3 regions of the Kyrpidia sp. genome follow, and region 2 is predicted to be linked to each of the others. Evidence: predicted binding sites of a transcription regulator. Region 2 holds the regulator's gene; each other region holds the start of a gene.
What was found. Region 2 encodes LexA, which represses DNA repair genes until DNA is damaged. Its sites were predicted from a motif close to CGAACATATGTTCG; they were not measured.
Positions count from the first base shown of each region.

Region 1: a site for LexA is predicted at 2,447-2,460, ahead of K6T64_RS04480 (Y-family DNA polymerase). Genes of this name have one in related genera too.
Region 3: a site for LexA is predicted at 2,263-2,276, ahead of uvrB (excinuclease ABC subunit UvrB). Genes of this name have one in related genera too.

Region 1 is NZ_JAILZZ010000007.1:1,421-5,962, forward strand. It holds partial or broken gene K6T64_RS04470 (ABC transporter ATP-binding protein) at 1-438, opposite strand, end outside; gene K6T64_RS04475 (ABC transporter ATP-binding protein) at 468-2,204, opposite strand; gene K6T64_RS04480 (Y-family DNA polymerase) at 2,548-3,849, shown strand; gene K6T64_RS04485 (DUF6504 family protein) at 3,846-4,085, shown strand; gene K6T64_RS04490 (DNA polymerase III subunit alpha) at 4,101-4,542, shown strand, end outside.
Region 2 is NZ_JAILZZ010000001.1:113,865-118,406, reverse strand. It holds gene K6T64_RS00630 (methionine gamma-lyase family protein) at 1-167, shown strand, start outside; gene K6T64_RS00625 (MerR family transcriptional regulator) at 305-724, shown strand; gene glnA (type I glutamate--ammonia ligase) at 802-2,142, shown strand; gene K6T64_RS00615 (c-type cytochrome) at 2,256-2,663, opposite strand; gene lexA (transcriptional repressor LexA) at 2,721-3,335, opposite strand; gene K6T64_RS00605 (helix-turn-helix domain-containing protein) at 3,548-3,850, opposite strand; gene K6T64_RS00600 (LysM peptidoglycan-binding domain-containing protein) at 4,167-4,542, shown strand, end outside.
Region 3 is NZ_JAILZZ010000019.1:19,577-24,118, reverse strand. It holds gene uvrA (excinuclease ABC subunit UvrA) at 1-138, opposite strand, end outside; gene uvrB (excinuclease ABC subunit UvrB) at 199-2,178, opposite strand; gene K6T64_RS08685 (small acid-soluble spore protein Tlp) at 2,359-2,616, shown strand; gene rnz (ribonuclease Z) at 2,681-3,604, opposite strand; gene K6T64_RS08675 (OmpA family protein) at 3,716-4,516, opposite strand; gene K6T64_RS08670 (flagellar motor protein) at 4,503-4,542, opposite strand, start outside.

The DNA.
Region 1 (4,542 bases), on a different contig from region 2:
GGAGCTGGGAATCGAAAAACCGGAGGGGCAGCCGGGCGAGCTTCTCGTTTACTTCTTTTCTCAGCTCATAAACAGTCTTTGGGGCGGCCTGGGCCATCAGGACCTGCTGGACATAGGTCAAGCCCGCACTGAACACGTACAGAACGGCCAAGATCGCCAGGGTCCGTACGAGCCCCAAAAAATCCACCCCTCCACCGGGGACGCCCCGAATTTTTTGCATCACCTCTTCAAATATCGCTGTGGTGGCATCTCCGAGGATTTTGGGAGTGGCGATGTTGAACACGGTACTGAACACCGCCGCAACAACCACCACCGCCAACTGCCCGCGATAAGGGCGAAAACGGGCCAACAGCCGCAAAAAGGTCTTGCGAACTGTTTTGGCTTCTCCGTCGGCATCCCCAGGCCGCCGTGGCCGTGAAACCCTCCGACGCGGCCCATCGAGCGGCGCGCTCCCTCCCTGTGTTCGCTCACGCCAACTCCTCCTCCGATAGCTGGGATGCCGCGATCTCCCGGTACACCGGGCATGACCGTATCAGTTCCCGATGGGTCCCACGACCCACCAACCGCCCCTCGTCCAAAACGACAATTTGGTCGGCGTCCATCACCGTACTGATCCGCTGGGCGACAAGAATGACTGCCGCGTCCCGGGTCTCTTCCCGGAGGGCGGCCCGAAGCCGGGCATCGGTTCGAAAATCGAGGGCGGAAAAGCTGTCGTCGAACAGATAGATATGCGGCCGTCGCACCAAAGCCCGGGCGATGGCCAGGCGCTGCTTTTGCCCCCCGGACAGGTTAGCGCCCCCTTGGGCGATCGTCCCCCGAAAGCCACCGGGCATCTCCTCAATGAACTCGGCCGCCTGGGCCACCTCCGCCGCCCGTCGGACGTCCTCTTCCTGCGCGTCTTCCCGGCCGAAGCGGATGTTCTCCTCCACCGTCCCCGAGAACAATACAGGCTTTTGTGACACATAGCCGATTCGACTTCGCAGTGTCCGTTGGGGAATCCGGCGCACGTCCTCCCCGTCCACCCGAACCGAACCTTCCTCGACATCGTAAAAACGGAGGATCAAGTTGAGGAGGGTCGACTTCCCCGAACCGGTCCCCCCAATCACCGCCGTGACCTGGCCGGGACGGACACAGAAAGAGATATCCACCAGGGCCGGTTTTTCCGCCCCCGGATACCGGAATGTCACATGTTCGAACTCCACCGCGCACTCCCCTTGGCCGTGGGGAAGGGCCGTGGCAGTGGGCTCGGGATCTCGAATCTGGGGGACCGTATCCAGAACTTCCCGAATCCGGCCGGCAGAAGCGGAGGCCCGGGGAATGAGGAAGAAGATCATCGAGACCATCATGACGGCAAAGAGGATCTGCATGACATATTGGAGGAACGCCATCAGACTGCCCACTTGCAAATCCAGGTGGTCAATGCGCAAACTGCCGAACCACATGATTGCTAAAGTAGAAAAATTTATGATTAACATGATCAGTGGCATGAGAGCGGCCATCAACTGGTTCACCCGGATCGTGGTGTCGGTCAGATCGCGGTTAGCGGCGTCAAACCGGCGCCGTTCGTACTCCGTGCGGTTAAAAGCCCGAATCACCCGGACACCGGTGAGACTTTCCCGGAGCACCCGGTTTAACACGTCCATTTTACCTTGGATCGCCCGAAAAAGGCCCATGCCACGGCCGAGCACCACCCACAAGGCGACCCCCATCACCGGGACAACTACGACGATGACCAAGGAAAGCCGGGCATCGGTGAGGATGGCCATCACGATGCCGCCGATGGCCGAGAGCGGCGCGAGAACTATGAGGCGAAGCGCCATGTTGACGAGCATCTGAACCTGGGTAATATCGTTAGTGGTCCGGGTAATAAGAGAGGCGGTGCCAATCCGTTTGAACTCTTGTAGAGAAAATCTTTCCACCTGGGTAAACACTTGGGTGCGAAGCACCCGGCCAAAATTGGACGACACTTGGGAGGACAACCATCCCGCAGCGATAGCACAGGCCACGCCCCCTACAGCCACCGCAAGCATCCAGAGGCCAATTCGAAGGATATGTGGGACATCTCCTCGAATAATCCCCGTATCCACAATGTCCGACATGAGATTAGGCAGGTAAAGCGTGGATAGGGACTGGATAAAATTAAGCGGAAGAATTAAACCCACCGTCCCTCGGTGGGGCTTCAACAGACCAAGCAGCCGCCACATGTGCTCGCCCCCTGTGGTCACGATGTACCCAGTTGTCTGACGATAAAGATACCATACCGCAAGAAAATTGGAGATGCCGCCGACATCGATTACGGTAAATTTAACCTTTTCTTTTCCTCGAATTTCCTTCGCGTTGCTGCGAATACCCTGCCCTACTGGCTGCCCTTCGTTCTCTAATTGGCCCACATCATTGGCAGGCTGGGGAATACTTCCCGTATTTCCCCGCCGTTTTCGTCTTATCGCAAACATTTGTTTGCAATTCTTTTCCCTACCCGTTATAATAAAGAGCACCACATCAAGAGAGGGGGCTGCGGGAACCCCGTACGGGAGACCCGCACAAAAGGTGAAGAAACGCTGGGTGATCCATGCTGTGTTTGTGGGGTTAATTGCGGCTGAAGCAAAAGAAGATCGTCGGCCGGTGCTGGTTGTGCAAGATGGTCAGATCCTTGATTACAACACATCGGCGAAGGAGCTAGGAATCACTCCTTCCAAGACTTTAATAGAAGCTCTTCGGCTGGCACCGGACGCCCTCGTAGTGGATTTCCACCCGCGCCACCACCGGAAGTGGATTGATGCGATGCAGGACATCCTCCGCGGATGGACTCCGTGGTTAAAGATCGTTTCAGATCAGGAATGGTATGCCGCTTTTTATTCAGAGCATCCCCGGGAACAATGGCGGGAGTTATTTGCCCGCCTGAAGGGCCGACTCCCCGATCGAGGGTGGAGGGGATATAGCGGCCTCGCCGGCCGTCCGTCGACAGCCGAAGCCATTTCCCTGCGCATCGTCGAAGAAGGCCTGAGGGCGTTCTCCCCGCCCTCTCGCATGGCGGTGCCGCCGGTGTCCGGCGCTTGGGTCGAAGATGACGCCGAGTTTGTCCGCCACCTTCCCCTTCGGTTCTTTCGGCACATTCCACCTCAGATGAAGGAGGAGATGGAACGACTCGGCGTGCACACCGGAGAGCAGTTGACGAAGATCCCCCCCGTTTTGCTACAAAGGAGGTTTGGCCCTGAAGCTCTTACTTGGCAGCACTTTGCTGCCGGAGAGCTCGGGGATTCTTTTGTTCCCCGAGACCCCGGTAAAACCTTGTCACAAACCTGGGTAGCCCCAGCTGGGGAGGCGGTCCCGACTGAGTCGACCGAGCTTTTATTAGATCTGCTGTGTGATGCATTAGTAAAGCGACTTGAACGAGAACAAGTCGGAATCCAAGGAATCGCCATCCAGTGGACCGACGATGAAGGAAACCGGGTCTGGGAACAGCATTTGTTCCCCGAAGTTCTCGCTCATCCCGAAGGAATTCGGAGATCCGCTCGGGTATTAAACATTCGCCTTCGAAGCCGGCACCCCGAGATAACCCGAATTTCCGGGGTTCAACTCACCGCCACACACCTTCATCCCCTTCGCGGGGAACAGGTAAGCTGGCTTTTACGAGGGAACGAGTTCTACCCTCCTCTCGAATTCCGGCAACAAACATGGCGATTTTTGATCGACGAATTAGGGCAAAAGTACCCCCGCGCTCCGATTCGTTTCGGACTTTCCGTTCCCTGGCGAAATCAACGACAAGCTTGGTGGGATCCTTGGCAAAACAGCTCACAAGCGTGTGGGAGTCCGCCAAATCCAATGAAAGGCTCCCAGTTGTCCTCTTGAGCCGGCTGATCGACCGCCCCGTTGCAGTCCGGGTGAAAAAAGGCCTGCCCGATTCTTTCTCGTTCCGCGGACAAAGCCACCAGATCCTCGAAATTATCGATCAGTGGGAAGAAAGCGGAGCTTGGTGGAAAGGAGAGCCTTCCTATCGAATCTACCGCGTTCAGACGGCGGATCTTGGGGTCTTCGACCTCAAACGATACAAAGAGGAGTGGCGGTTGTACCGAATCTGGGACTGAAAGAAGGAATCACCCATGGTCCATCTTCATGCCCATTCTTACTTCTCTTTTCTCAACGGCGCCTCTGCTCCGGAGGAATTGGTAGATATCGCCTCCCAGCTGGGCATTTCGGCGATGGCCCTCACCGATCGCGATACTGTAGCGGGACTTGTTCCCTTTCACCGGGCAGCTGAACGAGTAGGCATTCGACCGATTTCCGGGGCAGAGGTCACGATGGAGGACGGTACCGTTCTAACGGTCCTCGCTGAGAACGCGAAAGGATACGCCGAACTTTGTACCCTTTTGACGAAAGCCCACCTTTCCCACCCCCGCGGAGAACCGCGGACCTTGTACCAAGATCTGGTGGAACACCGGGAAGGGCTGATCGTCCTTTCCGGTGACCGAAGGGGGCGAATCCCCTCTCTGCTCCTGCAGAAACAAAACCAGAAAGCGAGGGAGATGGCCGAATGGCTTCGAG
Region 2 (4,542 bases):
TCGTCCAAGGCGGATCCCTGGAACTGTCTGCGGATGCCCCGATGCGCCCCCCGTACCGGGTTTTTGTCCAGGGTGGTTTAACCTACGAACACGGTAAACTTGCTTATCTGCACGCGGCTCAGTCCTTGCGTTCCTCCGGCTTTCTCCCTAAAAGTGAGCGGGCCTAACAGTTACGTTAACTCACATCGAGTTGACAACTTTGCGCCCCTGGGGGTATAATGAGTGAGAAAATGAGTGCATTCCCCGTCCGTGAACCCCGTGATCAGTGGTGATCAGTATCGGAAGCCAAAGGGGATGATCGCGTATGTCAGATGATGTGCGGCGCAATTTGGCCCTCTTTCCCATCGGGATCGTACAGAAGTTGACCGAGTTGAGCGCTCGGCAGATTCGGTATTACGAACAGCAGGGATTGATTCAACCCATTCGCACCAAGGGCAATCAGCGCCTTTTTTCTTTCCGGGACGTCGAACGCTTGCTCGAGATCAAGAAACTGATCGATCAAGGTCTGAATATCGCGGGGATTAAAAAGGCCTTGGGACCGGCCGAAAAACCCACTGATGTCGAAGACCTTCCGAAGGAAGAGCGACTTGCGGTGGAAGGGAATCGCAACCTCACGGACCGGGACTTGCACGAGTTGCTGAAAAAAGAGCTCATCGCCCAATTGGAGCGACCGGGTAGACCGGCGTCGCTGATCCAAGGCGAGCTCTCCCGGTTTTTCCGTTAAAGAGCGAGACGATTCCCTGTCAGAGGGCGGGGAATCGTTTTGTTACATATCTGTGAAGAGAAGAAAGGAGTCCATCGATGCCACGCCAGTACACACGTGAAGACATTATGCGAATGGTGAAAGAAGAGAACGTCCGTTATATTCGCCTCCAATTTACTGACTTGCTCGGTATTATCAAAAACGTCGAAATCCCGGTGAGTCAGTTGCCCAAAGCCCTGGACAACAAGATCATGTTCGACGGTTCTTCGATCGAAGGTTTCGTCCGCATCGAGGAATCGGACATGTATTTGTATCCGGATCTCAACACTTGGCTAATATTTCCCTGGATCGGGGGAGACGGAGGGCGAGTGGCCCGGTTGATTTGCGATATTTACCTTCCGGACGGCACTCCCTTCCCCGGAGATCCCCGGGGAATTCTCAAACGAGTCCTGCGCCAAGCCCAGGACATGGGTTTCTCCACCATGAACGTCGGGCCGGAACCGGAGTTTTTCTTATTTAAGATGGACGAGTCCGGAAATCCCACCACCGAAGTGAACGATCAAGGGGGATACTTTGATCTGGCTCCGGTAGACTTGGGGGAAAACTGCCGCCGGGAGATCGTATTGGCGTTGGAACAGATGGGCTTTGAAATCGAGGCCTCCCATCACGAGGTGGCGCCTGGCCAGCATGAAATCGATTTTAAATATGCCGATGCCGTGTCGGCGGCGGACAATATCATGACCTTTAAGTTGGTGGTCAAGACGATCGCCCGGCAGCTCGGTCTGCACGCCACCTTCATGCCAAAACCGGTGTTCGGGATTAACGGATCCGGCATGCACACCCATCAATCCCTGTTCCAGGGGAGCGAGAATGCGTTCTACGATGAACGGGACGAGTTTGGCTTGAGTGAAACGGCGAAACAGTACTTGGCCGGAATCCTCGCCCATGCTCGGGCGTTCACCGCCATCGCCAACCCTACGGTGAACTCTTACAAGCGCTTGGTGCCAGGATACGAGGCGCCGGTTTACATCGCGTGGTCGTTCCAGAATCGGAGTCCCTTGGTGCGAGTGCCCGCTTCCCGGGGCTTGAGCACCCGGATCGAAGTGCGCAGCCCAGACCCGTCGGCCAATCCGTACCTCGCCTTGGCGGCCATGCTGGCTGCGGGACTGGATGGAATCCGCAACCGCATGCCCTTGCCGGAGCCGGTCAATCGCAACATTTACGTTATGACGGAAAGCGAACGCGTGCAGGCTGGGATTTTGACGCTGCCTGCCAGTTTGAAAGAAGCTCTGGATGAGCTGAGCCGGGATGAAGTCATCGTCAATGCCCTGGGGGAACACGCGTTTACACATTTTGTCGAGGCGAAATTGATTGAGTGGGATATGTTCCGCACCGCCGTCCATCCCTGGGAGCGGGACCAGTACTTGAACCTGTATTGATCGGTGCCGTAAAACAAAAGACGTGGAAGCTCGCCTTAAAGGAGACGAGCCAATGGAGTAAACAACCCCTGCAACACTCTGCAGGGGTTGTTGCCTATTGATGAAGTTCTGCGTTACTTTTGCTTCGCCAACCAGGCAGCCACTTGCTTGACTTGGTCATCGGACTGGAGTCCGCCTTTGGGAGGCATAATCGGTGGATAACCGGCTACCGGCTTCGGATTGTTGATATACTCCACCAGTTGCGCCTCGTTCATCTTGCTCCCGATGCCAAGAAGCTTGGGCCCAGTCTGACCTTCCAAATTCGCTCCGTGGCAACTCGCGCAGGATTGAGAGAAAATCTGTGCGCCCGGGTCGCTCGTATCAACGGGTCCGGAGCTACCCCCTGACCCCGAACCGCTCGCCGTGGCCTCGGTCGACCGTCCCGTTTGAATGGGGAACCAGTTGGCAAATACTCCGATGATAAAAACGAGGCCGAGAACCACCGGTAGGGCAGCCAGAGTCATGCCTTGCCATCTCTTCACACTGACGTCCTCCTGTTCTTAGACTGAGCTGAAACCATCTCTCTTCATTCTACTACTTCATCGAATCGAACGGTAGAGACCGATCACGAGGCCGAGAATTGTCACAGTCTTGTAATAGAGTGGGGTCATGGTGGAATTCTCCGGCTGAAGGCGAATGCGATCTTTCTCCTGGTAGAATCGCTTCACCGTGGCTTCGCCTTCATCTGTCATCGCCACAACAATGTCGCCGTTTTCGGCGGTGGGTTGCTGGCGAACCACCACCAAGTCACCGTCAAAAATCCCGGCCTCAATCATGCTGTCGCCGACCACTCGGAGCAAGAAGACGGGGTCTCCCCCGGTCCAGGACGCAGGGAGGGGAAAATAATCTTCGATGTTTTCGACAGCGGTGATCGGCAACCCCGCGGTAACCCGGCCCACCACTGGAGCCATGGTGACCGGCCCGACCGTTTGTGCATCCTCCTCCAGAATTTCAATGGCTCTGGGTTTCGTCGGATCCCGGCGGATGTACCCCATCTGCTCTAGCCGACCCAAGTGACGATGGACGGTGGCACTGGAAGACAAGTTCACTGCCTCGCCGATCTCCCGAACGGAAGGAGGATAGCCTTTCTCTCTCACTTCTTTCTTGATGAAATCGAGGATATCCTGCTGCCTTCTTGACAATTTCACGAACATCACCTCTTCTCATGGGTGGATCCTGCACGGATCTCGCAAACTGGACTTTGAACCAACGCTCACCTTTTGGGGCATGAGCTTTACAGGGGCACGGCGCCCATCTCTCAGCTGTCCCACGATCTCCGGAGGAAGATCCGTTCTGTCTCCGGGTCTCCCACCATCAAAGCGCTGCTCTCCCGTACCTGCACACCGTCGGGACGGATAATCGCGGGTCAAGCGCCTTCGTTCCAGGAAACCCGTCCCGAACCATCGGCCGGTGAATCGATGCCAGCGCATTGCAAGGGATGTACGGGTGCACTGGCGAAAAACCCGTATTCCTCGCTGTGCCTCCACAGCGTCAGGAGTCTGGCCAACTCTCCATACGACAACAGGGGGTACCCGGCTTTCAGCCGCCTCTTCTGCAAAGTGAGCGCCTTGTTCCAGACAAACCGCGCACATCCCCGGTATCGAGTGAGACACTGGGCCTGTTCTCTTGTCGGTTCCAGTCGACAGTGAAAGGGCTTGAGAATTTTCATGTTTCTATGATACACCCAATCTGCCAAGAAAACAAACGTATATTTGCCGAAAAAAGGAGCGGTCTTGTCTCCTTGATCTGACAGATTATCGAGAGTCAGAGAACACCTGAATGCCGCGCCTTATTCTCTTCCCGACATGATTCGAAAACCCTTGACACAAACGTTTGTTCCATCTACACTAAATACGAACATTCGTTTCGTTCTCTCTGTCGCATTCGAAGCATAGAGATGGGGGGACGAGCTGGCTCTCTGGGCGATTGTCGTCCCAACATGCTGACAGAGACAACAGATACCTAGGGAGAGGGGGAGAGAGGAGATGGGTACGCCTCTGAGGAGATCGGCCGAAAACGAGAAGGCGCAAGCGATCCGTTTCAGGGTGGATCCACGGAAGGCCGGGGCCCGAGCCTACCCTAGCCGCCACCGGGGCAGATTGGCGCGGGCAAACCGGGCGTGGAATCGGGCCGTGTTTGTGACGGGGCTTCTTGTTGTCATGGGGCTGGGGACAGCGGGAGGAGTTTTGCTGCACCACCATCCCAGGGCTGAAGCGGGAGAGGACAGAACCATCATGGTATACGAAGGGGACACCCTATGGAGCATCGCGTCACAGTACGCGGGACCCGATGTGGATGTGAGGGAGTGGATCTATCAGTTGCGCCAGCTCAACCACTTGACGGGGGAGGGCACCCTTTATC
Region 3 (4,542 bases), on a different contig from region 2:
AGTATCGAAAGCCAAAGAGGATTTCCCCGATCCGCTCAATCCGGTCAATACCACGAACTTCTCCCGGGGTATCGTCACATCGATATTTTTTAAGTTGTGCACTCGCGCGCCTTTGATCACAATCGCTTCCTGCGGCATGCCCTTTGAGTCACCTCGTCCCTTCGACACACTGATTGATTTCCCGGGAAATATGTCGAACTAAGACGCCGACAATTCGACAATTAAATCCCGAAGTTCCGCTGCCCGTTCGAATTCCAGGGCTTTTGCCGCCTCTTTCATCTCTTTTTCCAATCTGCGGATCAGGTCGGCTCGTTCCCGTTTGGACAGTTTCTGGGCTTTTGGCACCACTTCATAAACGGCAGGTTCTTCCGCCGCCTTGGTCGCCTCGATGATGTCCCGAACCGCCTTGCGCACCGTCTGTGGCGTTATCCCGTGTTCCTGATTGTACCGCATTTGTTTGGCCCGTCTGCGTTCCGTTTCGCGGATGGCCGCCGCCATGGAATCGGTGATGGTATCGGCGTACATGATGACGTGGCCGTCGGCGTTTCTGGCCGCCCGGCCGATGGTCTGGATCAGAGAACGCTCGGCCCGCAAAAAACCTTCCTTGTCCGCGTCGAGAATTGCCACCAGCGAAACTTCCGGAAGATCGAGACCTTCCCGGAGAAGGTTGATCCCCACCAGCACGTCGAAGACGCCGAGGCGCAAATCCCGGAGCAACGCCATCCGTTCAATTGTTTTAATATCCGAGTGTAAATATCGGACCTTGAAACCTAACTCTTTGAGATAATCGGTCAGATCCTCCGCCATGCGCTTGGTCAGGGTGGTCACCAGCACCCGCTCGTCCCGGTTGACCCGTTTTCGGATCTCACCCACCAAGTCATCGATCTGGCCCTGGATCGGACGGACTTCCACCTTTGGATCCAATAGCCCGGTGGGACGAATGATTTGTTCCACCACCTGTTCGCTATGTTCAAGTTCATAGGGACCCGGCGTGGCCGAAACGTAGATAACCTGGTGCACCTTTTTCTCAAATTCCTCAAAGGTCAACGGGCGGTTGTCCGCCGCCGAAGGCAGGCGAAATCCGTGCTCAATCAACGTATCCTTTCGGGTTTTGTCCCCTCCGTACATCCCGTGGATCTGGGGCAATGTCACGTGGGATTCGTCGATCAGCAGCAGGAAATCGTCAGGAAAATAGTCGAACAGCGTATTCGGGGGGCTCCCCGCCGGCCTCCCCTCCAAATGCCGAGAATAGTTTTCGATGCCAGGACAAAAACCGAGTTCCTGCATCATCTCGAGATCGTAATTGGTGCGTTGCTCAAGCCGCTGAGCCTCCAGCAACTTTCCTTGACTGCGAAGCACCTCCAGTCGTTCCGCCAATTCGACGCGAATATCCCGGATCGCCCGCTCCAGGCGCTCCCGGGACGTGACAAAGTGAGAAGCCGGAAACACCGCCACGTGCTCCCGCTGCCCGACCACCTCGCCGGTGAGGACGTCCACCTCGGTGATCCGGTCAATCTCATCTCCAAACAGTTCCACCCGAACGGCCTGCTCACTCCGGGATGCGGGAAAAATCTCAATCACATCGCCACGAACTCGAAAGGTCCCGCGGACGAAATTGATATCGTTTCGTTCGTACTGCATGTCCACCAAACGGCGCAGGATCTCCCGGCGGCTTTTCTCCATGCCCACCCTGAGGGACAAAACATGGGTCCGATATTCGTCGGGATTTCCCAACCCATAGATACAGGAGACGCTGGCGACGATGATCACGTCCGACCGCTCAAATAAAGCGCTGGTGGCAGAATGGCGGAGTTTGTCAATCTCGTCGTTAATCTTGGCGTCTTTTTCGATATAGGTATCCGTATGCGGAATGTACGCTTCAGGCTGATAGTAATCATAGTAACTCACGAAATACTCGACGGCGTTATTCGGAAAAAACGCCTTGAATTCCGCAGCCAATTGGGCCGCCAAAGTCTTGTTGTGGGCGATTACCAAAGTCGGCTTATTCACTTGGGCGATGACATTGGCCATCGTATAGGTCTTGCCGGAACCCGTGACCCCCAGCAGCGTTTGATGTCGGTAACCCCGGCGGACCCCTTCGGTCAGCCGGGCGATCGCCTCGGGTTGATCTCCCCTCGGCTCATAATCAGAAACCAATTGAAACCGTCCCGCCGTCATGGACACTCCCCCTCGGCCGGCATCGGCGGCTTTCCCCACTCTCTTTATTATAATACGTCCAGGATCCAGGCGCGACCGTTCCCACAAACAAATGTACGCGAGCCCTCGGGTATGAGCCACCGCCGTTCTCGGCATTCTAACATTGCGAAAGCCCGATCTTAGATACAGGAGGCGGTCTCGATGGAGCGGCAGGACCCAAAACCGGACAACCGTGCGGACAACAGCGCGCGTAACATGGAAATTGCCAGGGAAACCAAAGAAAACCTGTTAGAAGCCGAAGATTATTTAGCGGAGCGGGGGGATTCCCTGAGCGAGGAAGAGCGCCGAAACATCGTCAACAAAAACCGGCGCCGCATGGAAAGTATCCGGGCCCATATGGAGGAAGCCATGGACGAGCTGGACGAGATCGGCGAGAACGCCAATCGGTTAGAAGATTAATTCCCACCCCCCCCCCGGAGAAGCCGGGGGGCTTTTTCCCTGCAGATCTCTACCGCCCCGGGCCCTAGGGATGCGGATCACAACGGAACGAGCTCCCGTCGATTGCCATCTCTGTGGCCGGGAACACTGCCCGGGCTTCTGCCAGGAGTTCCAGTTCCCGGCCGGCGTAACGGGGGCTCAGGTGGGTGATCACCAACTTCCCCGCCTTGGCTCGCCGGGCTAGATCGGCCGCCTCCGCCGCGGTGGAATGTCGGCTCCTGCGCGCGAGGGGCTCATCCCGGCTAAGAAATGTCGCCTCGTGCACGAGCAGATCCGCTCCCTCGGCCAAAGTCAGAGCCCCTGTACACGGCTCGGTGTCGCCCAGCAGGACCACCCGTCGACCAGGGCGGGGCGGATCGGTGACATCCCGGCCCGCCACTTTGCGCCCGCCCGGAAGCACCACCGTCTCGCCCCGTTTGAGCCGGGCATAGGCAGGCCCCGGTTCCACCCCCAACGCCAAGGCTTTTTCCGGGTGAAAGCGCCCGGGCTGCGGGGGTTCCTCCACCCGGAACCCGAGGGATTCCACCGAATGGCACAACTTCCCGCACCTGACCGTCCAGCCGCATGCAAAGGTTCGAGCCCAGCCGTCGCCGATCTCTTCCACCTCCAGTGCAAACCCGAGGTGGGTATCGGTAAACTGGAAGACACTCTCCAAATATCCCCGAAGCCCGGAAGGTCCGAAAATCGCCAGGGGGGAGGTCAGTCCCAGAAGGGAGCGGCTTGCCAGGAGGCCGGGCAAACCAAACACATGGTCGCCGTGCAGATGGGTGATAAAAACCGCCTCCAGGCGATTCCATTTAAAGGGCGACTCCGCCATTCGATGCTGGGTCCCCTCGCCGCAATCGAATAGCCACCACCGTCCGGTCCGGGGCTGCCTCAGCCCCACCGCCGACACATTCCTCTCTTTGCTCGGCGCACCGGCCCCCGTTCCTAAAAAATATAGCTCGATTCCAACTCCCTCCGATCCGCGGCAGGCTTTTTTCTAGTTTGTCCCAGTCCACCAGCCATCCGCCGTCGAGCCGTGATTTCCGCAGCCCGATACAATCGGCCAATTCCCATCTCAAGGGCCGGACAGATTAGGCGCCTGATCTGCAGGTCCGTTGATTGCGCTCGTGCGTTCAATGGTGATGTTCACCCGTCGGTTCAACGCCTGCCCCTCGGGATTGTCGTTTGAAGCCACCGGTCTCCACTCTCCGTACCCCGTGGCGGACAGGCGCTTCGGATCAATGCCCTTGGCCTGCAGGTACTCTAGCACCGTTAGCGCCCGAGCCGTGGACAACTCCCAGTTCGACGGAAACTGGGCGGTATGGATCGGACGATTGTCCGTATGCCCCTCGATCTCCAGAGGATTGCCCACCTGGGCGAGAAACGGGAGAAGGCCGTCCAACAACTTGCGGGCCTCGGGCTTGAGATCCGCCTTTCCCGTATCGAACAGGATGACGTCTCTCAGACTAATGAGCAGCCCTTTGGGTTTGTCCTCCACCACCACTTGGCCGGCGACGCCCTGTTTCTGAATGAACGACTGCAGCTGGAGCTTGATCTGGGCCAACTGGCGCTCTTCCGCCACCTGCTCCGGCGTTTTTAGAAAATCTGGCGCTGGAGGAACCTGCCCGGGCGGACCCGCCGACGGTTGGGCCGCGATGAGTCCGGTGGTGCCAAGCCCCTTGAGCTGCACCTGGTTCTGGTTATACAGCGCTTGGGACAACGAGGCGGAAAGATTGACGAATTTATACATGTCTACCTTCGACATGGTGTACATGATCACGAAAAAAATCATCAACAAGGTGATCAAATCGGAGTATGTGATCAACCAGCGTTCCTGGTTGATCTTTTCAGCCTCAGGCCGCCTACGCCGCCTCACGACTGTCGCCCTTCCTCTCCTCGACT